Regions from separate parts of the Leucobacter sp. NPDC077196 genome, predicted to be linked through region 2. Evidence: predicted binding sites of a transcription regulator. Region 2 holds the regulator's gene; the other holds the start of a gene.

Region 1 (14,772 bases), on a different contig from region 2:
AGCCTCCAGCGTAAGCGATGCTGCAGACACCGGAGCAGGAAGGTGCCCGGAGCCGGCGGGGCGGCCCGAAGCCGGCACCGCTACAACTTGCGCAGCAGCACCTTCTGCACGCGGTGGTCCGATTCCTTGCGCAGCACGAGGCTCGCCCGCGCGCGCGTCGGTCTGATGTTCTCCACGAGATTGGGCTCGTTGATGTTGTTCCAGAACTCATCGGCGATGGCGAGCGCCGCGTCGTCGTCGATCGTCGCGAAGCGACGGAAGTGCGAGGTCGGATCCGCGAACGCGCTCTCGCGCAATTGCAAGAACCGGTGCCGGTACCAGCGCTGAATGTCGGAAGACCGAGCATCCACGTACACCGAGAAGTCGAAGAGGTCGCTGACGGCGAGCGGATGATCCATCGAGGCGGGCTGCAGCACGTTCAGCCCCTCGACGATCAGGATGTCGGGACGACGGACGACGGTGTACTCGCCAGGCACGATGTCGTAAACGATGTGACTGTAGTGAGGAGCCCGCACCTCGTCGACGCCGGCCTTCACCTGGGAGACGAATCGGAGCAGGGCCCGACGATCGTAGGATTCGGGGAAGCCCTTGCGATGCGCGATGCCGCGGCGCTCGAGTTCGGCGGCTGGGTACAGAAATCCGTCGGTCGTGATGAGCTCGACCTGCGGCGTCTCCGGCCATCGCGCGAGCAGATCGCGCAGGATCCTCGCCACGGTCGACTTGCCCACCGCGACCGATCCGGCGATGCCGATGACGAACGGGCTCTGCCGCTCGCTGCCGCGCTGCAGGAAGCCGCGAGTGCGTTGGTGCATCTCTCGTGCGGCGATGGCGTATTGGTTGATGAGGCGGCTGAGTGGCCGGTAGACCTGGGACACCTCGGCGAGATCGAGCGGTTCGCCCAGACCGCGGAAGGCCGCGATCTCGCCCTCGGTGAGCGGCATCGGGGTCTCCCCGGCGAGCCGGGCCCACTCGTCGCGGCCGATCTCGGTGAACGGCGAAGTGAACTCGGGGCGGATGAGCGGGTGCGTGTCGGTGGAGACCGCGGCGCCGGCCGGGGAGGTGTTCTGGGTCATCGTGCATCAATGGTGCCACTAAACTAAGCACCATGTGTGGAATCGTTGGATATGTCGGCCCGAACGACACGGTCGAGGTACTGCTGAACGGACTTCGACGGTTGGAATACCGGGGGTATGACTCTGCGGGCGTCGCGGTGGTCGACGCGACGGGGGCGCTCTCGGTACGCAAGCGCTCGGGCAAGCTCTCCCGGCTCGAGGACCTGCTCGAAGCGAGTCCGCTGGATGCCGCGGGCACCGGTATCGGACATACGCGCTGGGCGACGCACGGCGGCCCGACCGACGTGAACGCGCACCCGCACCTCGGGGATGACGGCAAGCTGGCCGTCATTCACAACGGCATCGTCGAGAACTTCGCCGCGCTCCGTGCTGAGGTCGAAGCGGAGGGCATCGAACTGCTGAGTGAGACCGACACCGAGGTCGTCGCCGCGCTGCTCGGGATCGAGGTTGCGCGACAGGGAGATCTGGAGGCCGCATTCCGCACGGTGGTCGCGCGGTTGCACGGCACCTACACTCTGCTCGCGATGCATCGCGACGAGCCGGGCAAGGTCGTGGCGGCTCGCCACCACTCCCCGCTCGTGATCGGTCTCGGCGACGGCGAGAACTTCCTCGGGTCCGATGTCGCCGCCTTTGTCTCGTTCACGAAGCGCGCCGTCGCCGTGGAAGAGGACAGCATCGCGATCATCACGCCCGCTGAAGTACGGGTCACCGACTTCACGGGCAACACGGTCGAGTTCGAGGAGTTCGAGGTCGAGTGGGACGCGGACGCATCCGACAAGGGCGGCTGGTCGTCGTTCATGGCCAAGGAGATCAATGAGCAGGCTGACGCGGTCGGGAACACGCTGCGCGGGCGAGTCTCGGGGGCCGGCGTCGAGATTCCTGAGCTCACCGCGCTCGGCGATGATCGCCTGCGCGAGATCGATCGCATCATCATCATCGCTTGCGGCACCGCCTCCTACGCGGGACTCGTCGGCTCCTACGCCATCGAGCAGTGGGCGCGGGTTCCCGTCGAGGTGCAACTGAGTCACGAGTTCCGCTACCGCGATCCTGTGCTCTCCGACCGCACGCTGGTAATCTCGGTCAGCCAGTCGGGCGAGACGATGGATACGCTCATGGCCGTCAAGTACGCCATCGAGCGCGGCGTGACGACGATCTCGGTCTGCAACACCCAGAGCGCGACCATTCCGCGGGAGTCGGACGCCGCCGTCTACACGCACGCCGGCCCCGAGGTCGCGGTCGCGTCGACGAAGGCGTTCATCGCGCAGATCACCGCGATCTACCTGGTCGGCCTCCACCTCGCACGCGTACGAGGCACCTTCTCCGCAGAGGAGCAGGCGCGTGCGGTCGAGCAGTTCGAGGCGCTCCCGGCGAAGGTGGCGGAGGCGATTGAGACTCGCGACCAGATTGCGCAGCTCGCGCACTGGATGGCCGATACTCGCTCGGTGCTGTTCCTCGGACGCCACGTCGGATACCCGATCGCGCTCGAGGGTGCGCTGAAGCTCAAAGAGATCGCGTACATCCACGCCGAGGGCTTCGCCGCAGGCGAGCTCAAGCACGGACCGATCGCCCTGATCGACCACGGTCAGCCGGTGTTCGTGCTCGTGCCGAGCCCGCGCACCTCGCCGATCATGCATTCGAAGGTCGTCTCAAACATCCAGGAGATCCGAGCTCGCGGCGCCCGCGTCATCGCGGTGGTGGAGAAGGGCGACACTGCGGTGCTGCCCTACGCCGACGACGTCGTGCGCCTGCCGCTCGCCGACACGCTCTTCGAGCCGCTGCTGCAGGTGATTCCGCTGCAGTGGTTCGCCCTCGAGCTGTCGACCGCGAAGGGTCTCGATGTCGATCAGCCGCGCAACCTCGCGAAGTCGGTTACGGTCGAGTAAGGATGCGGTCGCGTAAGAACTCGATCGAGTAAGAACACGGTCGAGTAAGCAGGGTGCGTCGGGGCAGCAGCGCTGCGGCGCGTGAGGAGCGTGATGATTCTCGGAATCGGCGTCGACACGGTCGATATCGCTCGCTTCGAGCGCACCCTCGCCCGCACACCGCGCTTGCGCGAGCGACTCTTCACGGAGGCGGAGCGCTACCTGCCGGTGCATTCGGTCGCGGCGCGTTTCGCCGCGAAGGAGGCTCTGATCAAGGCGCTGGGCGGTTCTGACGGGCTGAACTGGCACGATATGGAAATCGTGCGCGACACTGACAGGCCCCCGGCCTTCGTGCGAACGGACCGGCTGCTCGCCGCGCTCGCTCTGGCGGGTGCGGCGATGCCGCACGTGTCGATGACGCACGATGGCGGCTTCGCCACGGCGTTCGTCGTGGTGGAGGCGAGGGCGCCAGAGGCCGAGGCCGCGGAGGGGGTGCGATGACCGCGCAGCGCGTCGTCGAAGAGGTGCATCACGTTGCCGATCCCGAGGCCATGGGTGCCCTTGGATCGCGACTGGGGCGTGTGCTCCGCGCGGGCGATCTCGTGATCCTCACCGGCCCGCTCGGAGCAGGGAAGACCACGCTGACCCGAGGCATCGGCGAGGGGCTCGGAGTGCGCGGCCCCGTGCAGAGCCCTACGTTCGTGCTCGCCAGGACGCATCCGTCGCTGGTCGGTGGAGCGCCGCTCGTGCACGTCGATGCGTATCGACTGGCGGGCCCCGATGAGCTCGACGACCTGGACCTCGACTTCGAGGGTTCCGTCGTGGTGGCTGAGTGGGGCGCCGGCATCGTCGATACACGTTCGAGCTGGATCGAGCTCGTGATCGAGCGGCCGATGGGGACCGAAGACGCAGACACCGAAGCGGCCGATTGGTCGGAGGCGCTCATCGAACCGCGACGGATCACCATCACCGGTTACGGCCCGCGCTGGGCGGGGGGAGTACTGCCATGAGTACCACGGCACCAGAGGTGGGGGAGCACGTACTGCTCGCCATCGACACCGCCATCGGCACGACTGTCGCGCTGGGATCGAGGCAGGGCATTCAGATCGCGGCGAGCGATGACGCCAGAGGGCATGCGGAAGCCATCGGAAGGCTCCTCGACGAGGTGTTTCGCGCGGCCGACCTGTCGCCGACGCAAGTGACGGGGGTCGTCGCCGGAATCGGCCCGGGGCCCTTCACGGGGTTGCGAGTCGGAATCGCGGCGGCCCACGCGTTCGCGCTCGGGCGTGGCGTGCCGGTGCTCGCCGTGCAGGGCCACGCAGCGGTCGCTCTCGATGCGTTCGAGCGGGGAGAAACGGGCCAGTTGCGCGTCGTGCAAGACGCGCGGCGCCGCGAGCTGTTCGTGACGCAGTTCGACGGTCTGGACGCGGCGGGCATCCCCGTCGTCGCAGAGGGCCCGACGCTGATGGCGCGCACCGACTACGCGGAGCGAGCGGGCGATCTCTGGCCCGAGCGCATTCCTGCCGCGTCGCTCGTGCTGCTCGCGGCTCGCCGTCTGGCAGCCGGGCGCCCGTTCGACGACGACCGTACGCTCTACCTCCGCGCACCCGATGTCGCGCAACCCTCAGCGCCGAAGCGAGTTTCGACATGAGCGACGGCACCGTTTCCGAATCAGCTCATGCGGTTCCGACGGGCTCCGCAGCTCCCGCAGCTCCCGCAGCTCCCGCAGACCACGCGGCTCCTTCGGCGCGCAGGGCGACGCTCGACGATCTCGATGCCGTGTGGGCGCTCGAAGCCTCGGTCTTCGGCGCCGAGGCGTGGAGTCTGTCGATGATGCGCGAGGAGCTGGTGGGTGATCATCGCGACTACTTCGTGCTCGCCGGTTCGAACGGTGATGTGCTCGGGTACGGCGGCCTGCTCGCAGTCGGTACCGATGCCGATATCCAAACGATCGCCGTGCATCCGTCGCTCAGAGGCATGGGACAGGGACGCCGCCTCATGACTCTCTTGCTCGACAGCGCGGAGGCGCGAGGGGTGCGCGAGGTCTTTCTCGAGGTGCGCGCGGATAACGCCGTGGCGCACCGGCTGTACACGACCCTCGGGTTCGCTGAGATCGGTGTGCGGCCCCGGTACTACCAGCCGGAAGGCGTCGACGCGATCGTGATGCGGCTCGAGGTGCGCGCCCGTAATTCGGCCGCCACGGCACTGGAGGATCAGGCATGACCACGACCGAGCCACTCGTTCTCGGCATCGAGACGAGCTGCGACGAGACCGGCGTCGGCATCGTGCGGGGGCGTACGCTGCTCGCCAATGCCATCGCATCGTCGATGGACGAGCATGCCCGCTACGGCGGCGTCGTTCCCGAGGTCGCCGCACGTGCGCACCTCGAGGCGATGACCCCGACGATCGAACGGGCCCTCGCAGATGCCGGTGTCGCGCTCGCAGATATCGACGCCATCGCCGTGACCTCCGGGCCGGGACTGGCCGGCGCACTCATGGTGGGTGTCTCCGCTGCGAAGGCGCTCGCAGTGGCGCTTGATCGGCCGCTGTACGCGGTCAATCATCTGGTGGGCCACGTGGGTGCTGACCTGCTGCACGGCGATGGGCTGCGCGAGGCCGTCGGCGCCGTCGGCGAGCTCGAGCTCCCGACCGTTGCGCTGCTCGTCTCGGGCGGGCACACGTCACTGCTGCTCGTGCGCGACCTCGTGTCCGATGTCGAACTGCTCGGCGAGACCATCGACGATGCGGCGGGCGAGGCGTTCGACAAGGTCGCGCGGCTGCTCGGGTTGCCGTATCCCGGTGGTCCCGAAATCGATCGGGTCGCGGCTGCGGGGGATCCGCACGCGATCCGCTTCCCGCGCGGCCTCACGCTCCCGAAGGACTTGGAACGGCACCGCTACGATTTCTCGTTCTCGGGACTGAAGACCTCGGTCGCTCGGTGGGTCGAGAAGCGAGTGGCCGCGGGAGGGCCGGTTCCGGTCGCGGATGTCGCCGCGAGCTTCCGGGAAGCGGTCGCCGACGTGCTGCTCACGAAGGCGCTCGCCGCGTGCCGTGACCTCGATGTGCCGCGTCTGCTGCTCGGCGGAGGCGTGGTGGCCAACGCTCGCGTCCGTGAACTCGCCGCGGAGCGAGCCGCGTCGGCCGGCATCGAGCTCCGTGTGCCGCCGCTGTCGCTCTGCACCGACAACGGAGCGATGATCGCCTCGCTCGGGGCGCAGCTCGTCGCCGCCGGGCACGAGCCGTCCGGGCTCGTTTTCGGGGCCGACTCGACGCTCCCGGTGCAGCAGGTGCAGATGCGCTGATGCTCGGGCCGAGCGTCAAGGCCGCGTCGTTCGCGAGAGAAAAGTCGCCATTCGTCGAAGCTGAACGTTATCTTTGAAGTAGGAATGGGGGAATGCGCCTCATCGACGTTCGATCGAAGGAGAATCATGTCCGACAATCTGCCTGGCAACGACCGCAACTCGAACCCGGTTCCGCCGCCTCCCGCCTCGTCCGACGCCGCGCACGCTCCTGTAGCGCCGAGCGCGCCCGCGTACGATCCCGCAGCGACCAACCATGGCGCGCCGGCTTACAACGCCGGGCCGGTGAAGCCGAAAGGGCTGGCGCTCACCGCGCTGATTCTCGGCGTGCTCAGCTTGATCTTCTGCTGGGTCCCGGTTGCGGGCGCGGTTGGCGGCCTGATTGCTCTGATCCTCGGCATCATCGCGCTCCGCAAGGGTCAGTCGAAGGGGCTTTCCATCACTGGCATCATCACCGGCGCGATCGCGCTCGTGATCGGTGCGATTGTGACGATCGGTTTCTTCCTCGCGCTCAGCCTGGGCCTCAGCGCGGTGGAGGAGTGCTCCAATGGCGCCGAGATGGTTGAAGTCGCGGGTCAGATGGTGTCTTGCGCCGGTGTGAACTGATCTGAACCACTTGCGTGGGCGGCGGGCTCGGGAATTTCGATTCCGGAGTCCGCCGTTCGTGTGCCGGCTCAGCAGCGTTCGGCGAGCAGCGCGCAGTGTCTTCCGTCGGCATCGCGCGTGAGCACGAGCGTCGCGTGCTCGCGTCCGCGCAATCTGAGTCGCGCGCGCAGCGCGGCGGGGTCCACGTCGGCGCCGCGCTTCTTGATCTCGAGTGATCCGATGCCGCGGGCCGCGAGAGCCTTTCGCAAATCCTTCTCCTTGACGGGCAGTCGCTCGAGCACCCGGAAGACCTGGGCAAACGGCGTTGAAATGCTCGCATCTGCGGTGAGATAGGCGATGCCCGGGCTCATCATGCCGGCGCCGAGCGTCTCCGCCAGTGCTCCGATGAGGCGGGCGCGAATGACGGCGCCGTCTGGCTCATAGAGGTATTCGCCCATCGGCCGGACGTCGACGTCGGAAGCGTCTGCGGCGGCCGTCATCTCGTGAGTCTCATCCCCCCGATGCACCAGTGCGGCGCGAGAGACCCCGGGCCGCGCGACTGCACCGAACCAGAGTGCCGTCTCGACGACGTGACCATCGACGGACACCCATTGCGCCTCCGCGTCTTCGGGAATGAGGTCGCGATCGAGCCCCGGACCGAGCTTGACGCCGGTCGGCAGCCGTTCCGCGATACCGTACGCGAAATCGAGGGAGGGGGAATAGTCGTCGGGCGATGCGATGCGACGCGTATTGTGATGGCCCGTCGTACGACGTGCGGGATCGAGAAAGGCGCCGTCGACCGCTGAAAGATCGAAGGCCGCTGCATCGCCTGAGGCGACGACAGGCGACGGCACACCGTTGCGCGCGGCGACCCGTGCGAGATTGTGCGCGGCGATGCGGGCGGTGAACGCATCGAGTTCCACGGCGACGGGCGCGAGGCCGTACGTGAGGAGAGCGATCGATTCCGTACCGAGTCCGCACCCGAGGTCGGCTACCCGATCGCAGCCGGCGTCGCGGAAACGGGCCGCGTGGCCGTGCGCGATCGCGATCCTCGTGGCCTGTTCGAGCGCCGCAGGTGTGAAGAGCAGTTCGCGTGCGAGACTCCCGAATTTCGCACGAGCCTTCTCTCGAAGTCGGGCCTGCGTCAACAGGGCGGCAACTTCATCCGGCGCGCGCCCGGACGAACGGAGACCGCGGCCAACGGCGTCACTGGTCGAACCGGATTCGAGCGCCGCGCAGACGTCGCTCAACGCGACGATGCCGTTATCGCTGAGCAGGAACTCCCATCCCGGGAGCGGTTCCGTCGACGCGTGCTCGCGCCGGGTGATCAATACGACGAGTAGGAATCGAACCCCGACATTGTGCTGCCGACCGCCGCAAAAATGGTGAAGAGGAAGCCGATGTAGATCACGATGAACAGCGCGAGGAATACGAAGTACGCATACCCGATAATGAGCCCGGTGAGCGCGATGCCGCGACCCGCGTCCCCGGTGCGCTTGATCTGGCTGAGCCCCATGTGGCCGAAGACGATGCCGGCGATGGGGCTGAGGAACGCGAAGATGATCGCGAGGAACGCGAACGTGTTGGTCTTGTCGAGCGTCGTTCCGCTCGGCGCAGTCGTGAACTGCTGCGAGTCGTACCCCTGCTGCGGCTGATACGCGGGGGGCTGGGGAGCATTCGACTGCTGCGGAGCCTGATGCTGCTGGCCGTAGGGCGCGTTCTGATCCAGGTGCGGCAGGGGAGTGGTGGGCTGCTCGGGGTACTGTGGCGTGGACATTGCTCCTCCATCGGTGTGCGTCGAATCATCTGACTGCGAGCGACGGACCCGTTGGCGGTGCCAGTTCAGGGCGTCGATCCATTCTAGGCACGGCGCGCTGTTCGCTGTCGGCGATTCCCCGCTGCGACGCTGGCACTCCCCTTGCACGAGTGCCAACGAGAGCCATAGACTCTGGGGTAGACGCGCTCGCATGGGGCGGGCGTGTACACACTTCAGACATTGGAAAGAGGTCAACCGTGTCGGTCGCCATCAAGCCGCTCGAGGATCGTATCGTTATCAAGCAGGTCGAGGCAGAGCAGACCACCGCTTCCGGTCTCGTGATCCCCGATAGCGCCAAGGAAAAGCCCCAGGAGGGCGAAGTTGTCGCGGTGGGTCCGGGTCGTATTTCTGACTCCGGCACCCGTATTCCGCTCGACGTCGCCACCGGCGACATCGTGATCTACTCGAAGTTCGGCGGCACCGAGGTCAAGGTCGGCGGCGACGACTACCTCGTCCTGTCGGCTCGCGACATTCTCGCAGTCGTCACCCGCTAGCAGCGGCGCTCCAGCGGCCCCGGCGATCCTCACGGATCATCGGGGCCGCTGTCGTGTGCGGGCGCGCGACGGGAGTAGACTGCTCCGATGCGGCGGACACGTGCGGGACTCGGTTTCGGTCTCGGCGCGTACCTCTGGTGGGGCGCATTCCCGTTCTACTTCGGCCTCATCGCAATGGTCGGCCCCCTCGAGGTTGTGCCATGGCGAGTGGCTACGACGCTCGTCTTCTGCCTGCTGCTCGTGACTGTCACGAAGCGCTGGCACCGGGTCCGCGTGATCCTGCGCAATCCACGACTGCTCGGGTGGTTCGCGCTCTCTGCGCTGTTCCTCTATGCGAACTGGCAGATCTTCGTCATCGGCGTGATGACCGGGCACGTGCTCGAGACGGCGCTCGGATACTTCATCAACCCGCTCTTCACCATCCTCATCGGTGTGGTGTTTCGCAAGGAGCTTCTCAGTCGGTTGCAGTGGGTCGCGGTCGCGATCGCGGGCATCAGTGTGCTCATCGCAGCCATCGCCTACGGGTCGTTTCCATGGATCGCGCTGGGCATCGCGCTCTCGTTCGGGCTGTACGGAGCCGTGCACAAGCACGCGGGCGAAGCGGTCGACGGCATCACCGGGCTCACGATCGAAACCTTTGCCACGCTTCCCGTCGCCGCAGTGCAGCTCGGCCTGATCGCGGCGACCTCCGGGTTGACGGCCTTCACGTTCGGTACCGGCATCACGACGCTCGTGCTGTTCAGCGGCATCGTGACCGCGATCCCGCTGATCCTCTTCGGCGAAGCCACTCGGCGCCTTCCGCTCGCCCACATCGGGTTCCTGCAGTTCTTGACGCCGATCCTCGGATTCTTCTACGGCGCGTTCGTGACGCAGGAGGAGATCACGACGGGGCGTTGGATCGGCTTCATCGGCGTCTGGATCGCCCTCGTCATCCTGATCATCGACACGGTGCGGCAACTCCGACGTTCGCCGACGGCGCAGGTCAACACGGCCCCGATTCCCCTAGACTGAGAGACGGTACGGGCGCCGCATCCCGGTCGCCCGCGAATCTCTGAGAGCCCCACCCACTACACAGATAGAGGTTCCATGGAACAGCGTGACCCCTTCGCGTTCACCGGTCTGACCTACGACGATGTGCTCCTGCTGCCAGCGCACACCGACGTCATCCCCAGCGAGGCGGACACCGCGACCCAGCTGACCCGGCGCATCCGCCTGCAGATCCCCCTGATCTCGGCGGCGATGGACACGGTGACGGAAACGCGTATGGCGGTCGCCATGGCGCGCAACGGCGGTCTCGGCATCCTGCACCGCAACCTCTCGATCCAGGATCAGGCCGAGATGGTCGACCGGGTGAAGCGCAGCGAAGCAGGAATGATCACCAATCCCGTCACGACCTCGATCGACGCATCGGTCGCCGAGGTGGACGCGATCTGCGGCGAGTACCGGGTCTCGGGTCTGCCCGTCGTCGATTCGAACGACGTGCTGCTCGGCATCATCACGAATCGGGATATGCGATTCATCGACCCGAAGGATCGCTCGCAGGTGCGGGTCGAGGACGCGATGACGCGCATGCCGCTCATCACCGGACCCCGTGGAATCTCCCGTGACGACGCTGCCGCCATCTTCCGCAAGCACAAGATCGAGAAGCTTCCGCTCGTCGACGGCGAAGGCCGCCTCACCGGGCTCATCACGGTGAAGGACTTCGACAAGGAGGAGCAGTACCCGCTCGCCACGAAGGACGATGCGGGACGACTGCGTGTCGGCGCCGCCGTGGGATTCTTCGGCGACGCATGGAAGCGCGCGAGCGCTCTCGTCGAAGCTGGCGTCGACGTGCTCGTGGTCGACACTGCGAACGGGGATAGCAAGGGTGTGCTCGACATCATCGCGAAGATCAAAGCAGACCCGGCGTTTGCGGGTGTCGACGTCATCGGCGGCAACGTAGCGACGTACGCGGGCGCCAAAGCCATCGTCGATGCCGGTGCTGATGCGGTGAAGGTCGGCGTCGGGCCGGGGTCGATCTGCACCACGCGCGTCATCGCCGGTGTGGGCGTTCCCCAGGTCACCGCCGTGTACGAGGCCGCGAAGGCCGCGACCCCGGCCGGCGTGCCGGTGATCGCGGATGGCGGCCTGCAGTACTCGGGCGACATCGCGAAGGCGCTCGTCGCCGGTGCATCATCCGTGATGATGGGGTCGCTGCTCGCCGGCACCGATGAGAGCCCGGGAGACCTGGTGTTCGTCGGCGGCAAGCAGTTCAAGAACTACCGCGGCATGGGATCCCTCGGCGCCTTGCAGACGCGCGGCGAGCGCACGTCGTACTCGAAGGATCGCTACTTCCAGGCCGACGTGCCGAGCGATGAGAAGCTCATCCCGGAGGGTATCGAGGGGCAGGTGCCCTACCGTGGGCCGGTCGGCGCCGTGAGCCACCAGATGATCGGTGGCCTCCGTCAATCGATGTTCTACGTCGGAGCCCGCACGATCGTGGACCTCAAGGAGCGCGGCAACTTCGTGCGCATCACCTCGGCCGGATTGAAGGAATCGCACCCGCACGACGTGCAGATGGTCGTCGAAGCGCCGAACTACAAGCGCTGACACTGCGAGTGTGCGAGGGGGCCCGGATCGATCGCGGTCCGGGCCCCCTCTCGTGCGCCCGGCGCGGCACGCCCAGCCGCCGCCAGATAGACTGGTCGGGTGAGTAACGAGATCGAGATCGGCCGCGGTAAGCGTGCACGTCGCGTGTACACCTTCGACGAAATCGGCATTGTGCCGACGCGTCGTACTCGAGACCCCGAGCTCGTCTCGACGTCGTGGTCGATCGACGCCTTCCAGTTCGACATCCCGGTGCTCGGCGCGCCGATGGACTCGGTCATGTCGCCGGCCGCCGCGATCGCGCTCGGTCAGCTCGGCGGTCTCGGCGTGCTGAACCTCGAGGGACTCTGGACCCGACACGAGAACCCCGAGCCCCTGCTTGCGGAGCTGGCGGGCATCGACGACGAGATCGCCGCCGTGGCGCGGATGCGCGAACTGTACGCCGCGCCGATCCAGGCCGAGCTCATCACCGCCCGTCTGGGCGAGATTCGCGATGCGGGAGTCACCGTAGCCGGGGCGCTGTCACCTCACCGCACCGCGCAGTTCACCGAGACCGTGGTGAACGCCGGAGTCGATCTCTTCGTGATTCGGGGCAACACCGTCTCCGCTGAGCACGTCTCGCAGGAGGGGCGGGAGCCCCTCAATCTGAAGCAGTTCATCTACGAGCTCGACGTTCCCGTCATCGTGGGGGGCGCCGCCACCTATCAGTCTGCGCTGCACCTCATGCGCACCGGCGCTGCCGGCGTGCTCGTCGGCTTCGGCGGCGGAGCCTCGTCGACCACGCGCGCCACGCTCGGCATTCGCGCACCCATGGCCAGTGCGATCGCAGACGTTGCAGGCGCGCGCTCCGACTACCTCGACGAGTCGGGTGGCCGCTACGTGCATGTGATCGCCGATGGCGGCCTCGGTACCTCGGGCGACCTGATCAAGGCGATCGCCTGCGGCGCAGATGCAGTGATGCTCGGTACCGCACTCGCGAAGGCATCAGACGCGCCGGGTCGCGGATGGCACTGGGGCCAGGAGGCACACCACGAGGATCTGCCGCGCGGCAAGCGCGTGCAGGTCGGATCCGTGGCACCGCTCGCGGAGATCGTGAACGGCCCCGCGAACGTCGCCGACGGCAGCGCGAACTTGATCGGTGCGCTGCGCCGCGCCATGGCGACTACGGGCTACTCGGAGCTCAAGGAGTTCCAGCGCGTGGGCGTTGTCTACGCCGAGCGCTGAGTAGCGACAGGTGGCCTCGCGCAAGCTGGAGTACCTGGGTGAGCCGACGCTCGCCCAGGTGATGCGGCGACCGAGCTGGATTCTCGCGCTGCTGCTGGCACTCGGCATTGCCGTCGCATTCGCCGCGCTCGCGCAGTGGCAGGCGGGCATCGCCGTGCAGTCGCAGCAGCAGGAGCAGGTCGACACGGAGTCGGAACGGCCGCTGGCGAGTGTGACCTCCTTCGATCGGGGAGTCACCGATGCCGGAGCCGGCGTGGTCGTGCGGCTCGGCGGCGCGTTCGTGGCCGAAGATTTCGACGTCGTGTCGCCGAGGGACAACGGCGGCACCAGCGGGGCGTGGGTAGTCGGGCACCTGATCACCGATGGGCCAGACGCAGAGCCGGGCGCTCACCTCGCGGTCGCGGTCGGCTGGGCGCCGTCCGTTGCGGAAGCCGAGCGGTCGGCCGACGCGCTCGCTGCAGCATCGGCGGCGTCGGGGGAGCGCGAGCTCACGGGACGCTACATGCCGCCCGAGGGTCCGCAGGTGCCCGATGCCGATGAGGATCCCCTGACGATGCGCGCAATGGTGCCGGCTGCGCTCGCCAACCTCTGGAGCACGGTGGACGGGCCGGTCTACTCGGGCTACCTCGTGCTCCATGATGATTCGGGATCCGCTGATGCGTTGGGTGCGGCATCGCTCGACCCGATCGACTCAGTCGCGCCCCTCGCCGCCGACGCCGTGAACTGGTTGAACGTCTTCTACGCACTCGAGTGGCTCGTGTTCGGCGGCTTTGCCATCTTCTTCTGGTACCGGCTCGCACGAGACGCGTGGGAGAAGGAGCACGAGTTGCTCCTGCTCGAAGCCGAAACCACCCCCTGATCCTCCCCTGGCACCCCGGTCATCGGTGCCGTTCGCCCGCCGTAGAATGGAAGCCATGCAACTGCAGCCCAAGCCCGCCGACTACCCCCGCATTCGGAAAGCCCTGAGTTTCTACAAGGTGACCTCGGTGATCACGGGCGTCATGCTGCTGATGCTCTGCGCCGTCATGGTGATGAAGTACGCCTTCAACGTGCAGCTGTACCTCTTCACCGAAGACGGTTTCGCGCACTTCTACGACCTCGCACCCGAGGGGATTGAATCGGACTTCCAGGCGAGCGGGTTCGACCTGTTCAAGGCGATCCTCATCGCCCACGGATGGTTCTACGTCGTCTACCTGATCTCCGACTTCCTGCTGTGGAGCCCGATGCGGTGGGGCTTCCTGAAGTTCCTCCTCATCGCGCTGGGCGGAGTCATCCCGTTCATGTCCTTCTTCCTCGAAGCCCGCATCGTTCGCGAGGTCAACGGCTTCCTTGATTCCCGCGAAGGCGCCCTCGCGCCAGACGCTTCGACCCCAACCGCTGCGGCACCGTCCGCCACCACTTCGAAAGGCTCACTGGAGCGATAATGGCGACACTGTCAGAACAGCCGGAAACGGATCACCGACCGGTTCTCGTAGTCGATTTCGGTGCGCAGTACGCGCAGCTCATCGCACGCCGCGTGCGCGAGGCCGGCGTCTACTCCGAGCTCGTTCCCCACACCATCACGGCCGCGGAGGTGCAGGCGCGCAACCCGCTCGGCATCGTGCTGTCGGGCGGGCCGTCTTCGGTCTATGAGGAGGGCGCGCCGTCGTTCGACTCGAGCGTCTTCGACCTCGGTATTCCGGTGCTGGGCATCTGCTACGGCTTCCAGGTCATGGCACGCGCACTCGGGGGCACGGTCGGCAATACCGGCGACCGCGAGTACGGTGCGACTGATGCGAATCTCGTCGGTGACGGCGGTGCGATCCTCGGAGGTCAGCCCGCTGCGCAGAACGT
Region 2 (14,772 bases):
TCCTCCTCCTCTGCGAGCGGGGTCACTCTTCGTGCGTGTCGGACCCGCGACACGCACCGAGAGTGACCCCGCTCGCAGAGGATGGTGAGGACGTGGGCGCGGGCGTCCTCCTGAGGGCGCACATCGTCGCTCACAATGCGCTGCGAGCTGTCGCCGATGGCCAGCTTTCCACCGTGTGCGCGATCGCGGCTCCTCGGCCCGTGCACCGCTCTAGCGTGAGTGCATGCGAACGCACGAAGCACTCGAATCACCGGCGCGAAGCACGCTGGACGACGCGCCTGCCGGCGACGTACCTCAATTACCAGACGAGAAGATCTCGGACGAGAAAAGCTCGGACGAGACGCCTCGCCTCACCAGTGAGTCCGTGCTGTCCCGCGGTCACTGGCGTGTCAACGACACGGCGAAAGCCGACGGAACCTCGGCACTGCGGTGGGAGCCGAATGTGCGCCTCGGCGAGCGCCTCCGCCGGGGCGTTGCAGTTCCGGTGTTGGTCGGTGTGGTGGTGTTCACCGCCGCAGTCGCGATCGCGATCGGCATTACGATGGCGCGCGGGCACGGGGTCCACGCCGATGCGTCTTCGCCCTCGCCTGCTGCTTCGCGGGTGAACGCAAGCGACACAGTGGAAGAGCTAGCGGCCGAGGGTGCCGGGACCGAAGGCGACTCGACCGATCGCGCGGGCGGGGGCGACCCGGGGGCTACCAGTGCGGAGCAGTCGAGCGCGCCGGTTATGGTGCACGTGGTCGGCGAGGTGAACGATGCCGGCGTCGTGGAACTGCCAGCGGGATCGCGCGTCGCCGACGCGCTCGACGCAGCTGGCGGGGTGACGCAGAGTGCTGTACTCGACGTCGTCAATCTCGCTCGCACGGTTGCCGACGGGGAGCAGGTGATGGTGCCCGACGCCGAACTCGCCGAGGCCTGGAAGGCGAATCCGTCGCTCGCCGCGGGAGGTGCGGGAGGTGCGGGAGGCGCAGAAGGTGCAGGAGGTGCGGAGAGCTCAGCAGCCGCATCGGCGGGCGGAGGAGAGTCGGGATCCGCCGGTGCGGGCACGGTCTCCTTGAACGCGGCGACCGTTGCCGACCTCGACACGCTGCCCCGCATCGGGCCGGCATTGGCGCAGCGGATCGTTGATTGGCGTGACGCGAACGGCGGATTCACGGCGGTCGACCAATTGCTCGAAGTGCCGGGCATCGGGACGAAAACCCTCGATGGCCTCAGAGATCTCGTCGTGCCATGAACGAGTCGTCGCGGTCCCCGCCCGGGACATGGCGCGTGTTCGCTCCGGCAGTCTTGGCCTGGGCACTGGTCGCGGGTGCGATCGGGGTTCCCGGAAGCGGCCGCTGGCTCGGGCTCGCGGCACTCACCGTCGGGATCGTCGGGATTGCGTGTGTCCGCACGCGACGGGGCGGGCTGCTGTTGCCGTTCGTCGCACTGGGGTGCGCGATGCTGGTGCTCCTCAGCGCACGAATCGACGCGCTCGAAGTCGTTCGAGCGGACCCGCAGTTCGCCGAGGCTGCGGCACGACAGAGCGCGCAAACCATCGATCTCGAGTTGCGCGGGTTTCCGAGAAGCTCCTCAGATTCGAGCGGCAATCGTTCGTCATGGGTGCGTGCCTCTGCGCACTCTGAGCGCGGTGAGATGCCCGTTGTGCTCTGGTTCGACGATGACGTTGCGCCGACCGTTTCGCCGGCACGTTCAGCGGCGATCTCGGAGGCGACGCCAGGAAGTCGCCGCGGTGAATCGAACGAGCGACCGGCAGGCCCCTCGCACAGTGAAGGAGCCCTGCTCTGGGGCCCAGGCACACCGCTCCGCGTCGTGGGGACGCTGGTCGCCCTCGATCCTGGTTCATCTGCGCGGTACGGGATACGGATCGCTTCCTTCGAACAACCACGCGACGACCTTGCGGCGGGAGCGTGGGGTTCGTTGCGCACCGGAACAGCGCGACTCGCGGCGCATCTCCGAGTCGGGCTCCGCGAAGCGGCCTCGAGCATCGCGGGCGCAGAGCTCGTCCCGGGCTTCGCGGTGGGTGACACATCGCTCGTGTCTGCGCGCCTCGATTCGAAGATGCAGGAGAGCTCGCTCACACATCTCGTAGCGGTATCCGGTGCGAACTGCGCCCTTGTCGTGGGCGCGATGACCGCCTTGGCCGGTTGGCTCGGCGTTCCGCGTCGCGGAAGACTGCTGCTCGGCGGTCTCGCCTTAGCGGGGTTCGTCACCGTCGTAGGGCCCGACCCGAGCCTCCAGCGGGCAGCCGTCATGGCATGCGTCGTGCTGCTGTCTTCGTTCGGAGGGAAGCGTGCGATTGCGCTTCCCGGACTGGGGCTCGCGATCCTCGTGCTCCTCGTCGCAGATCCGTGGCAGGCGCTGCAACCGGGTTTTGCGCTCTCCGTCGCGGCGACCGCCGGAATCCTGCTGTGGGTGCCCTACCTCACTGCGGCGTTGGGGCGTGCAGTGCCGAGTCCGAAATGGGTGAGGCTTCCGATCGCCGTCGCGGTAGCAGCGCAGTTCGCGTGCGGACCACTGCTCCTCCTCGTGCAAGCCGGCTTTCCCGCAGCCGGCTTCATCGCCAACGTTCTCGCGGCGCCGGCGGCGCCCTGGGGAACTGGGCTCGGGCTCCTCGCGATGCTCGCCGCGCCCGTGGCTCCGATGGCGGCCTCGGCGCTCGTGTGGCTGGGAAGCCTGCCGGCTCGCTGGATCGCGGCCACGGCCGAAGTCACGTCAGCGCTGCCCGGCGCACGGTGGGCGTGGCCTGGCGGCTGGTTCGGCGCGCTCCTGCTCGCAGCAGTGGAAGCCGCGGTGCTCGTCGCGTGGTGGCTGCTGGAGCGGCGGTTCGGTGAGCGCGGTGCCCAAGAACGTCCAGTTGCGCGAGCCGAGTCGCCTGTGACGAGCGGCCCGGTGCCGTGGGAGCGGAAGCTACCGCGCCCCCGACGCGTCGTCGTCTGCATCTCGGGTCTTCTCTGCGCCGCGATCGGAGTATTCATCGGGCCGACGCTCGTCGTTCCGACGACTGAGAGACTCACGATTCCGAACGACTGGAGCGTGGTCGCCTGCGATGTCGGTCAGGGCGATGCGTTTCTGCTTCGCGACCCGCAGAACCCCGGGGCCGTGATGCTCGTCGACACCGGCGACGATCGCGAGATGCTCGGCTCTTGCCTGGATCGCTTTGGCGTGCAGCGCATCGCCATACTCGTGCTGACTCACGACGACCGCGACCACGTCGGAGCGCTGAGTGAGGTCCTGGACCGTGTGGACCAAGCGATCGTCGCCCCGAACAACCGGGAGGACGGCGATGCGCGCCCGGTGCTCGCACAACTCCATGCGGCGCAGGTGCCCACGCAGATCGGCACACGCGGAATGGCTGACGCGGTCGGCGGACTGTCATGGGAGGTGCTCGCCCCAGAGTCCGGCGTGACCCCGCCGGACACCAATGGGGCGAGCCTGGTGCTTCGAGTCAGAGCCGGTGACATCTCGGTGCTCATGCTGGCCGACACGGGAGAGGACGAGCAGCTCGCACTGCAACGTACCGGTGTTCGCCTCGAGGCCGACGTGCTCAAAGTTGCGCACCACGGGTCTGCAGACCACGACCCCGGGGTGTTCGCCGCCAGCTCGGCGGAGGTCGCGCTCATCTCGGTGGGCGCGGAGAACTCCTACGGGCATCCGGCCCCGTCGACGATTGCTGGTCTGCGGCGCTCGCGCACGGCCGTGCTGCGAACCGACCAGATGGGCGCGATCGCGGTCAGCGGGGCGCCCGGCGCGCTCGACATCTGGGTCGAGGACGGCGAGTAGTGGGGAGTACCTGTGGCAACACAATCCCAGTTCGTCGCGTTGGGGTTGCTGACGGTCGCGAGTTGCCGGGCGCGCCACGATTTGCCGACTACCTCACGCTCGCCGTGCTGCTCTCGACCATGGCAGCCACAGTCTCGGCGCGGGTTCGATCGCGAAAGGCCTGGACGCTGGTCCGCATCAACGTGGTCTTCGCGTTCCCCTTCAACTCGGTCATCGTGGCCATGATGGTGTCACTGCTCTTCGGCGGTCTCGTCGGATAACCTGCGCGATCCCGCGCCCGCTCGAACGGTAGTCTGGACGGGTGGCACAGGCACGAAAAGCAGCTCCCAGAGCAGCGTCTGCGAAGACGAAGATTCCGCAGGTCGAGTGGAGCGACGCGCGTCCGGCGGCGGTCGTGCTGATCTCGGGACCCGAGGGATTCCTCGCGGATCGCGCCGGGCAAGCGATTCGTGCCGCGCTGACCGATGCGCATACCGATCTCGAGGTCCATGACGTTGATGCCGCTGCGTATACGGCCGGTGAACTGTTCACGATCGCGAGCCCGTCGCTGTTCGCCGAACCCCGGCTGATTCGCGTTGAGAGCGTTGAGAAGTGCTCGGATGCGTTTCTCGAGGACACGAAGCGATACGTCGCCGAACCCGCAGACGATACGACGCTGGTGCTGCGGCACGCGGGCGGCCAGCGCGGCAAGGCCCTGCTCGATCTCGTGCGCGGGGGAGCCGGCGACGGTATCGAGGTGGTCTGCGCTGAGGTGAAGAAGGATCAGGATCGCCTCGCGTTCGTGCAGGCCGAGTTTCGGCGCCTGGGGGCCCAGGTGACGCCCGGCGCCGCGCGTCAGCTGGCCGCGGCGTACTCGGGCGGGATCGGCGAGCTCGCGGGTGCGATCGGACAACTCGTGTCGGATGTGGGCACGCGGATCTCAGAGGATCAGGTCACGCGGGCTACCGAGGGCCGCGTCGAGACGAACGCGTTCCGTGTGGCCGACGCTGCGACCGCCGGGCGCGCGGCCGATGCGCTCGTGCTGCTGCGCCAGGCGTTCTCAACCGGTACGGACCCGATCCCGATGCTCGCGGCGCTCAATATGAAAGTGCGGGCGATGGCGCGGGTGTACGGCGCGGCAGGATCCGGCGGCCAGTTGGCCAAGGAGCTCGGTATGGCGCCGTGGCAGGTCGACCGTGCGCTGCGCGAGGTGCGCGGGTGGCGTGAAGAAGATCTCGCCCGCGCGATCGACCTCGCCGCGGAGACCGAGTGGCGGCTCAAGGGTGGCAGCCGCGACCCCGAGTACGCCCTCGAGAAGTACCTCTTGTTCGTCGCCAAACGGGGGCGGGTCTAGCTGTCGCCATGCCGGCTCCGGGCACGAAAAAGACCCCGCCGAAGCGGGGCCTGAATCGACTGCGAGCGCGAGTTAGAGCGCTGCCACCTGCGCGGCAAGCTTCGACTTGCGGTTCGCTGCCTGGTTCTTGTGGATGACGCCCTTCGAGGCAGCCTTATCCAGCTTGCGGCCAGCGGCCTTCAGCTTCGCCTCGGCAACCGACTTGTCGCCACCGGCGATAGCCTCGCGGGCTGCGCGCACAACGGTGCGGAGTTCGCTCTTGTACGCCTTGTTGCGCTCGGTCGCCTTGCGGTTGGTCTTGATGCGCTTGATCTGCGACTTGATATTTGCCACGTTGAGATGTGTCCTTTAGATCCGGTTGACGGGTTGTTCCGCGCGGTGAGAGAGGGCACCTTACGGGTGGTGTGGTGAAAACCACACGCAAGCCAAGAACCGAGTCTAGCAGAATCGGTGAGCGGATCCCAGTCCACGGGGGCGTGCCGCACAGCGCGCTCAGGCCGCTCAGGCCGCCGGATCGAGGAGCTCCACGTCGTCGCCGACGCTGATCTCGCCCCAGCGGGCGGTTCCCGGCTCCGTTCCGGCGCGCACGGGCGCGGTCAACTCGCGGGGGAGGAGGAGGGTGCCGAGCGTCGGCTCCTCCTGGCCGATGCGCTGCGTCAAGGCGGTGAGCACCCGCGCGTCCCGCTCACCGGTCTCGGGATTCGCGTGCGTCGCGAGGCACCGCACAATCGGCTCGGCGACGCGAAACTCGAGCGCGCCGATGCGCACCCGTCCACTCCAGCCGAGCTCGTCCCACGCCTCGACGCCGTCGATCACGATGTTCGATCGGAAGCGGCGATCGTCCAGCGCCGACGTTTCGCCGGCACCGCTCGCGGGATCGACACGGGCGGCCGAGGGCTCGTCGATCACGGCGCTGAGCGCGAGCACGCTCGCTCGACTGTGCAGTGAGACGTAACCCTGTTCGCGATCTTGGAAGCGGGAGTGCACGCCGTCGCCGACGAGCTCGAGCGGCAGTCGCCCTGGGCGCTGCAATCGTTTTCCTTCGTGCGTGCCGAGCACGAACTCGGTCACCGCATCGACCAGGCACTCGCGCCCCGCATCGTCCAGTTCCGTAGTCACGACAACCGATTCGTCTTGAAAGATCGTGATGCGGCGCTCCGCCGCGTCGAACGAGAGTCGCAGTGCGGCGAGCGCGGGAAAGTCCTGCAGAGCGAGCCCCCGCGCCTTCGGCCAGTAGTCGAGCCCGTCGCGCAGCTCGGGCACCGCCGCTTGCGCGAAGCGGAACGCGAGCACGCGGTCGCCGACCACGCGGCCATCTTGCTGCACGGTGATCCGATCGCAGCGTTCCGGGGTGAATCCCTTGACCGGGTAGCGATACAGGGCGACGACGCGAGGCATGAGCACATTCTCGCAGGAGTGCGACGCGCACCGGATTGCGACGTCGTGTCCAGCGTACGAACCGTCGCCCGCGCGTGCGATAATTGCGGACAATGTCTCCACGCAGCCTGAACCCTCCAGTACCGGCGTCGACCGACCCCGCGAAGATTCGCAACTTCTGCATCATCGCGCACATCGACCACGGGAAGTCGACGCTCGCCGACCGCATGCTTCAGGTGACGGGTACTGTTCCCGATCGCGAGATGCGCGCGCAGTACCTCGATCGGATGGATATCGAGCGCGAGCGAGGGATCACCATCAAGTCGCAGGCGGTGCGTATGCACTGGCGAACCGACGATGGAGACTTCGCGCTCAATATGATCGACACCCCCGGGCACGTGGACTTCAGTTACGAGGTGTCTCGTTCGCTGGCGGCCTGCGAGGGTGCGATCCTGCTCGTGGATGCGGCGCAGGGCATCGAAGCGCAGACGCTCGCGAACCTCTACCTCGCCATGGAGAACGATCTCGAGATCATTCCCGTGCTCAACAAGATCGACCTGCCCGCGGCCGATCCCGAGCGCGTCTCGCGCGAGATCGCCGACCTCATCGGCGGTCGGCCCGAAGACATTCTCAAGGTGTCGGGCAAAACGGGCGCCGGCGTCGAGGAGCTGCTCGACAGTGTCGTGAAGCGCATCCCGGCCCCGGTCGGCAATGCCGATGGCCCGCCGCGCGCCATGATCTTCGACTCCGTCTACGACCCTTACCGTGGCGTGGTCACCTACGTGCGCATGATCGACGGCAACCTGTCGCCTCGCGAAAAGGTGCAGATGATGTCGACGGGGTCGGAGCACGAGGCGCTCGAAGTAGGCGTCTCGGCACCCGAGCCCACCCCGACCAAGGGTCTCGCCGTCGGTGAGGTCGGCTACCTCATCACCGGCGTGAAGGATGTGCGCCTCTCGAAGGTGGGGGACACGGTCACGGCGAAGCGCCACCCGGCGACCGAGGCGCTGCCGGGCTACACCGACCCGAAGCCGATGGTCTTCTCGGGGCTCTATCCGCTCGACGGCAGCGACTATCCGGTGCTGCGCGAGGCGCTCGACAAGCTGAAGCTCGAGGACGCGGCGCTGCAGTACGAGCCCGAGACCTCGGTGGCTCTCGGCTTCGGCTTCCGCTGCGGGTTTCTCGGTCTGCTCCACCTCGAGATCATCTCGGAGCGGCTGCGCCGCGAGTTCGATCTCGACCTCATCGCGACGGCTCCGAGCGTGATCTATCAAGTGACCACCGACGATGGGCGCGAGATCACGGTGACGAACCCGTCCGAGTACCCGGATGGGAAGATCTCGAGCGTGCGCGAGCCCGTGGTGAAGACGGCCATTCTGGCGCCGAAGGACTACGTCGGCGCGATCATGGAGCTGTGCCAGAGTCGACGCGGCAGCCTGCTGGGCATGGAGTACCTCGGCGAACGCGTCGAACTGCGCTACAGCATTCCGCTCGGGGAGATCGTCTTCGACTTCTTCGATCACCTGAAGAGTCGCACCCAGGGGTATGCCAGCCTGGACTACGAACCGAGCGGAGACCAAGAGGCCGACCTCGTCAAGGTCGACATCTTGCTGCAGGGCGAAGCCGTCGACGCGTTCAGCGCGATCGTGCACCGGGACAACGCCTACTCGTACGGAACCATGATGGCCGAGCGCCTGCGCAAGCTCATTCCTCGACAGCAGTTCGAGGTGCCGATTCAGGCGGCGATCGGCGCGCGAGTGATCGCACGCGAGACGATCCGCGCGATCCGCAAGGACGTGCTCGCGAAGTGCTACGGCGGCGATATCAGTCGCAAGCGCAAGCTGCTCGAAAAGCAGAAAGAGGGCAAGAAGCGCATGAAGATGGTGGGACGCGTCGAGGTGCCGCAGGAGGCATTCATCGCTGCACTCTCGGGCGATGTGGAGGGCAAGGAAGGGGGCAAGCGATGAGCAAGGGTCAGCCTGCTCGCCGCAGCAGCCACGTGGAGATGCCGGTCGCCTACGCGGCGGTCGGCGCCTCGAAGGATCCCGACATCGTTCGGTTTCCCCCGGAGGGAATGACTTCGTACGAGGAAGAACTGCGTCTCGGAAGCGGGCAGGAGCGATTCTTGATCGCGTCGAGCCTGCTGATGACCTGGGGAGCTCAGCGCGGCTCTGGCGTTCGAGTCACCGATATCGTTCGCGGTGGCGGCTCCGAGTACGTCGGCCCGAGCTTCACGGATGATGGAATGCCCGAGGCCGCCGGGGAGGTCGAGGAGCAGTTCGGCCCCGACGGAGAGCCCTACATCGTCGCGGGAACCACTGCGGTGCTGCATGTCGAGGGTCAGGATCCCCGAAGCGTGCTGGTGGTGTACACCGTCGACGAGGAGCGCCGCGTCGGCTTTGCGTGGGGCACGGGCGACGAAGCGGGGGCCGTCGGCGAGCAGCTCTTTCTCATCGAGTTCCGCGCCGACGACACGGTGTGGGCAGTCGCGCGCGGATTCGTCGCAGCGCCGAAGAACGGATTGCTCGGACTTCGCGGCCGCGCCGACGTGCGCGCTGCCCTTGACGCCGTGAAGCTCGGCATTGCCGCGCTCGCACCTGGCGCGCAGCCCGCTCCCGACCTCGGGCAGGCAGCTGACGACGAGCAGGCCGCGGTCCAGAGTGCGCAGGCTGATGATATTGAGCCGCAGCCCGAACCGGAGCAGCCGGTATCGCCAGAGCCCGCGACGGAGGCAGAGCCGGAGCCGGAGCCCGACACTGCGCCCGCGACTGATCGCGCTGAGCCGACCGATCGCGCCGAGCCGGCCGATCGCGCTGAGCCGGCCGGTGTCGCTCATCAGCGTCGGCCGAGCAAGCGCCCGTGACGCAGAGAACGTTGAGCATCGCGAGTAACATTCGCACCGAAGAGCACTGTGCCCAGCGCGCTGCCTGACGGCGACCCGGCTCCCGAAGACGGCTCCCTTCCGCCCGAAGTCGCAGTCGGCGCCGAATCACGCAACTTTGGCGTGTACGTGCACGTGCCGTACTGCCGTGTGCGCTGCGGATACTGCGACTTCAACACCTACACGGCGAGCGAGCTCGGAGGAACGACCCGCGACGATTACGCGGCGCAGGTCGGGCAGGAGCTCGCGCTCGGCGCACGAGTGCTCCGCGGTGCTGGGCTGCCCGAGCGGCCCGTGTCGACCGTGTTCTTCGGCGGAGGCACCCCCACGCTCCTCCCCGCGTCCGACCTCGCCGCGATGCTCGGTCGCATTCGTGAGGAGTGGGGGCTCGCGGCCGGAGCGGAGGTGACGACGGAGGCGAATCCCGACTCCGTGGACGCCGCATACCTGCAGACGCTCGCGGACGCGGGGTTCACGCGCGTGAGTTTCGGAATGCAATCGGCGGTGCCGCACGTGCTCGCCACGCTCGACCGCACGCACACTCCTGAGCGCGTGCCGCTGGTCACGCAATGGGCGCGCGAGGCCGGGCTCCAGGTGAGCGTCGATCTCATCTACGGCACGCCGGGCGAGAGTCTCGGCGACTGGGAGCGCTCGATCGACGCGGCTCTCGCGTGCGAGCCCGATCACATCTCGGCGTATGCGCTCATCATCGAGCGCGGCACGAAGTTGGCCGCCCAGATTCGACGAGGAGAGGTCGCCGAGCCAGACGAGGATCTGCACGCGGAGATGTACGAGCTGGCCGAGGCGCGCTTCGCAGCTGCGGGATTCTCCTGGTACGAGATCAGCAATTGGTCGCGTTCGCCCGAGACGCGCTCGCGGCACAACCTGGCGTATTGGACGGGCGAGGACTGGTGGGCGGCCGGTCCGGGTGCGCACAGTCACGTGGGCGGAGTGCGCTGGTGGAACGTGAAGCATCCCGGTGCCTACGCGCAGCGAATGGCGCAGGGCATTTCGCCCGCGCACTCTCGTGAGACGCTCTCGGAATCTTCGCGACGCGAAGAACGCATCCTGCTCGAGACGAGGATCGTCGACGGATTGCCGGCGGATGTGCTGAGCGCCGCAGAGCGCCGCGCGATCCCGCAGCTGATTGCTGACGGGCTGCTGGAGGGGCGCTCCGCGATCGCCGGTCGCCTCGTGCCGACGCTGCGCGGGCGACTGCTCGCCGACACGGTGGTGCACCGACTGCTGGGCGCATAACCTGGCACTTCTGCCGCAGTGTGTGGGCGTGTTCGCTGCGAGCGCGACCGGCTCTGCAGTGGCCGGGCTGCGCTAGACTTAGCACTCGGATCAAGTGAGTGCCAGGGTCAGGAGGGGCGATGGTTTCAGAGCGCAGCCTCGCGGTGCTGCACGCGATCGTCGGCGACTACGTATCGTCGAACGAGCCCGTGGGATCGAAGGCGATCGTCGATCGCCACAGCTTCGGCGTCTCGGCCGCGACCATCCGCAACGATATGGCGCTGCTCGAAGAAGACGAACTGATCGCCCAGCCGCATACCTCCTCCGGTCGCGTCCCGACCGACAAGGGGTACCGCCTCTACGTCGACACGCTCGCGCGCATTCGCCCGCTGAGCTCTGCGCAGCGATCGGCCATCGAACGGTTCTTGGGCGAGTCTTCCGATCTCGATGACGTCATGGCGCGCACGGTGCGCATGCTCTCGCAACTCACCAATCAGGTCGCGGTCGCGCAGTATCCGTCGCTGCGACGCACCGTGGTGCGCCACATCGACCTGGTCGCCATCGGTGAGGATCGTGTACTCAGCGTTCTCATCCTGGGAAGCGGCGTGGTCGAGCAGCAGGTCGCCCTGCTGCCGGCTTCTCGAGTGACCGAGGCCTGGGTGCACGGTCTGCGCCAACGCATCGCCGATGCGGCAGTTGGCAGCGATGTGGAGACGGCGACGGCCGCGTTGGCGCGGCTCGAAGAAGACATTTCGGCGTGGTCGCAGCCCGACGAGATCGATCTCGTGCGTCGCGTACTCGCGGTGGTATCTGGCCAGCTGCAGGCCAACCGCAACGATCGCATCGCGGTCGCCGGGGCAGCCAACCTGTCGCGCCCCGGCGGTGAATTCGCCGGATCGCTGCCGGTGGTGCTCGAGGCCATCGAAGAGCAGGTCACCCTGCTCCGGCTCTTCGGCGAGCTGGTGCACGACGATCGCGATGTTTCGGCGTCGATCGGTCGCGAGAACGAGGCGTACGGCCTCTCTGAGACGTCGATCATCGCCTCGAAGTACGAGGACGGCATCGCCATCTCCAAACTCGGCGTCTTGGGGCCGTTGCGTATGGACTACGCCGGCAACATCGCCACGGTGCGCGCGATTGCGCGCTACCTCAACCGATTCCTGGGGGAGGAGCGGTAGCCACCGCACCTCCCGTCCGACCGAACTTCACCCCCTACCCTGAGGAGCGATACAGCGTGGCCGATCATTACGAGACCCTCGGCGTCACCCGCGAAGCGACCGCCGAAGAGATCAAGAAGGCCTACCGGCGCCTCGCGCGTCAGTTGCATCCCGACGTGAATCCGAGCGAGGACGCGGCCGAGCAGTTCAAGAGCGTGACTCACGCCTACGACGTGCTCAGCGACCCCGAGCAGCGGCAGCACTACGACATGGGAGGATCGCAGGGGGGTGCGGCAGGGTTCGGCGATATCTTCGAGACGTTCTTCGGAGGCGGCGGTTTCGGGGGCGCGGGCCAGCGCGGACCGCGGTCACGTTCGGAGCGCGGCGACGATGCGATGATCCGCGTCGACGTCTCGCTCGAAGACGTCATCTTCGGCACGCAGCGCGAGATCACCGTGAACACGGCCGTGCTTTGCGAGGTGTGTCAGGGCAGCTGCTGCCAGCCGGGCACCCATCCCGTCACCTGCGACGTCTGCGGTGGTCAGGGGCAGGTGCAGCGCCAGGTGCGCTCGCTCTTCGGCAACGTGGTCACGATGCATCCGTGCGGCAGCTGCCAGGGCTACGGCACCATCATCGAGCATCCGTGCGTGCAGTGCGCGGGTAAGGGGCGCGTGCGCGAACGCCGCACGTTCCCCATCGAGGTGCCCTCGGGCATCGATACCGGGACGCGCCTGCAGATGCGCGGCGGCGGAGAGGTCGGCCCCGGCGGCGGACCGAATGGCGACCTGTTCATCGAGTTCCGCGTGATGCATCACGACATATTCAGTCGTGACGGCAACGACCTGCTGTGCACGATGCAGCTCTCCATGACCGACGCGATTCTCGGCGCCGATGCGAAGCTCGCGGGGCTCGACGGCGAGGTCGAAGTCGAGGTCGAGCCCGGCGTGCAGTCGGGTGACATGCTTACGGTGCGCGGTCGCGGGATCCAGGGCCTGCGCAGCACCACCCGCGGTGATCTGAAGATCGCCGTGCAGGTCGCGACTCCGACGAAGCTCTCGAATCGGGAGAAGGATCTCGTGCGGCAGCTCGCGTCGCTGCGCAAGGACGATGCTCCGCACCTCGGTGAGTTCCACCAGGGCTTCTTCGGCAAGATTCGCGATCGCTTCTTCCGTCAGGGCTGATCGTGGCGAACCTCTACTACCGCGAAGATCTCGACGAAGCTGACCTCGTGGTTGGGGCGCTGGTCGAGGTCGGCGGTGATGAGGCGCGCCATGCAGTGCGGGTGAGTCGTCTGCGGGTCGGTGAGCGCACCTCGATCGGCAACGGCGCGGGCGCGTACGCCGAGGGAACGGTCGAAGCCGTCTCCAAGGACCGCTTCACGGTGCGCATCGATCTCGCTCACCCGCGTGCAGCGGAGAGCACGCCCAGGTTGGTGCTCGTGCAGGCCCTCGCGAAGGGGGACCGGGATGAGCGCGCCGTCGAGCAGTCCACAGAATTCGGCGTCGACGCGATCGCGCCGTGGCAGGCCGCGCGGTCCGTGTCACGTTGGGACGGCCCGGGCGGGCCGGAGAAGGTCGCGAAGGGACGCGCGAAGTGGCAGCGCATCGCCCGCGAGGCCGCTAAGCAGTCGATGCGCGCGCGCATTCCCGTGGTGCGCGAACCTCTCGTGCTGCGGGATCTGCAAGAGCTCGCCGCGCGTGAGGATCGAGCGGTGGTCGTGCTGCACCCGCGCGGCACCGCGAGACTCTCGACGTGGGCGCGATCCGCAGCGACAGCGGGGCGCCCGCCGGAGGAGCTGCTGCTCGTGGTCGGACCGGAAGGCGGTTTCTCCGACGATGAGCTCGATGCGCTCCAGGAGGCCGGAGCAACGGTGCTGCTGCTCGGCGACACCGTGCTCCGTACCTCCTCTGCCGGCCCCGCCGCGATTGCGGTCATGAACGCGGCATTCGCCCGCTGGTGACCGCGGGCCTTGCGGAGAGCGTGCGCGCCCCGTGCTCATCGCTGCTGAGCGTCGATTCGTCGAACGGCACCTCGCCGCTCAGCACGCGACGCACGCGCTGAGTATCGATCTGCTTCGTCCACGATCCGAGCAGCAGCGTCGCAACCGCGTTGCCGGTGAAATTGGTCAGCGCTCGTCCCTCGGACATGAATCGATCAATGCCCACGATGACCCCCACTCCGTCGACCAACTCGGGCCGGTACGCCTGGAGCCCACCCGCGAGTGTCGCCAGGCCCGCCCCCGTCACCCCGGCGGCCCCCTTCGAGGCGATGATCATGAAGACGAGCAGCCCGATCTGCTCGCTGACGCTCATCGGGTCGCCCATGCCCGCGGCGATGAAGAGCGAGGCCATGGTGAGGTAGATCGCGGTGCCGTCGAGGTTGAAGGAATAGCCCGTGGGAACGGTGATGCCGACGACCGGTTTCGAGACGCCCACGTGTTCCATTTTGGCGATGAGGCGCGGCAGGGCCGACTCGGACGACGAGGTGCCGACGATCAAGAGGTACTCGCGTCCGAGATACTTCATCAGCGCGAAGATGTTGATGCGTGTGACCGCATAGAGCAGGGTCCCGAGTACGCCGACGATGAAGATGATGCAGGTGATGTAGAAACCGATCATGAGCACGCCGAGACTCCAGATCGCTGTCGCTCCCGTCTTCCCGACGACGGCGGCGATCGCGCCGAATGCTCCGAGCGGCGCGAGCCAGAGGATCATGCTGAGTATGCGGAATACCAGCGTCTGCAGGTGCCGGATCGCCTCCATGACGGGAGCCGCTCGATCGCCGAGACCCTGGAGGGCGAAGCCGGTGAGCAGCGCGATGAAGAGCACCTGCAGCACGCTCTCGCCTGTGAAGGCCGAGAAGAACGTCGTCGGGATGATTCCCAGCACGAAGTCTTGCGTGCTGCTGCTTTCGCCTTCGACCGCGTACTCCGCGCCCTGCATGTCGAGACCGGTTCCCGGGTGGAGCAGGTTGCCCACGACGAGCCCGATCGCCAAAGCGAAGGT

What was found. Region 2 encodes HrcA, which represses chaperone genes, less so after heat shock. Its sites were predicted from a motif close to TTNGCACTCGNNNNNNNCGAGTGCNAA; they were not measured.
Region 1: groES (co-chaperone GroES) is a predicted target of HrcA. The motif match lies at 8,726-8,752, and genes of this name have one in related genera.

Annotation. Positions count from the first base shown of each region.
Region 1 is NZ_JBFBML010000001.1:378,094-392,865, forward strand. It holds gene coaA (type I pantothenate kinase) at 81-1,073, opposite strand; gene glmS (glutamine--fructose-6-phosphate transaminase (isomerizing)) at 1,106-2,956, shown strand; gene AB0O71_RS01865 (holo-ACP synthase) at 3,050-3,436, shown strand; gene tsaE (tRNA (adenosine(37)-N6)-threonylcarbamoyltransferase complex ATPase subunit type 1 TsaE) at 3,433-3,945, shown strand; gene tsaB (tRNA (adenosine(37)-N6)-threonylcarbamoyltransferase complex dimerization subunit type 1 TsaB) at 3,942-4,586, shown strand; gene rimI (ribosomal protein S18-alanine N-acetyltransferase) at 4,583-5,158, shown strand; gene tsaD (tRNA (adenosine(37)-N6)-threonylcarbamoyltransferase complex transferase subunit TsaD) at 5,155-6,237, shown strand; gene AB0O71_RS01890 (hypothetical protein) at 6,364-6,840, shown strand; gene AB0O71_RS01895 (class I SAM-dependent methyltransferase) at 6,909-8,150, opposite strand; gene AB0O71_RS01900 (DUF4190 domain-containing protein) at 8,147-8,596, opposite strand; gene groES (co-chaperone GroES) at 8,833-9,129, shown strand; gene rarD (EamA family transporter RarD) at 9,217-10,140, shown strand; gene guaB (IMP dehydrogenase) at 10,216-11,718, shown strand; gene AB0O71_RS01920 (GuaB3 family IMP dehydrogenase-related protein) at 11,818-12,939, shown strand; gene AB0O71_RS01925 (SURF1 family cytochrome oxidase biogenesis protein) at 12,950-13,798, shown strand; gene AB0O71_RS01930 (DUF3817 domain-containing protein) at 13,854-14,363, shown strand; gene guaA (glutamine-hydrolyzing GMP synthase) at 14,372-14,772, shown strand, end outside.
Region 2 is NZ_JBFBML010000006.1:60,104-74,875, reverse strand. It holds gene AB0O71_RS08055 (ComEA family DNA-binding protein) at 224-1,234, shown strand; gene AB0O71_RS08050 (ComEC/Rec2 family competence protein) at 1,288-3,783, shown strand; gene AB0O71_RS08045 (hypothetical protein) at 3,846-4,043, shown strand; gene holA (DNA polymerase III subunit delta) at 4,085-5,116, shown strand; gene rpsT (30S ribosomal protein S20) at 5,189-5,449, opposite strand; gene AB0O71_RS08030 (MOSC domain-containing protein) at 5,618-6,514, opposite strand; gene lepA (translation elongation factor 4) at 6,607-8,460, shown strand; gene AB0O71_RS08020 (DUF1990 family protein) at 8,457-9,356, shown strand; gene hemW (radical SAM family heme chaperone HemW) at 9,405-10,631, shown strand; gene hrcA (heat-inducible transcriptional repressor HrcA) at 10,751-11,788, shown strand; gene dnaJ (molecular chaperone DnaJ) at 11,845-12,948, shown strand; gene AB0O71_RS08000 (16S rRNA (uracil(1498)-N(3))-methyltransferase) at 12,951-13,727, shown strand; gene AB0O71_RS07995 (cation:dicarboxylase symporter family transporter) at 13,699-14,772, opposite strand, start outside.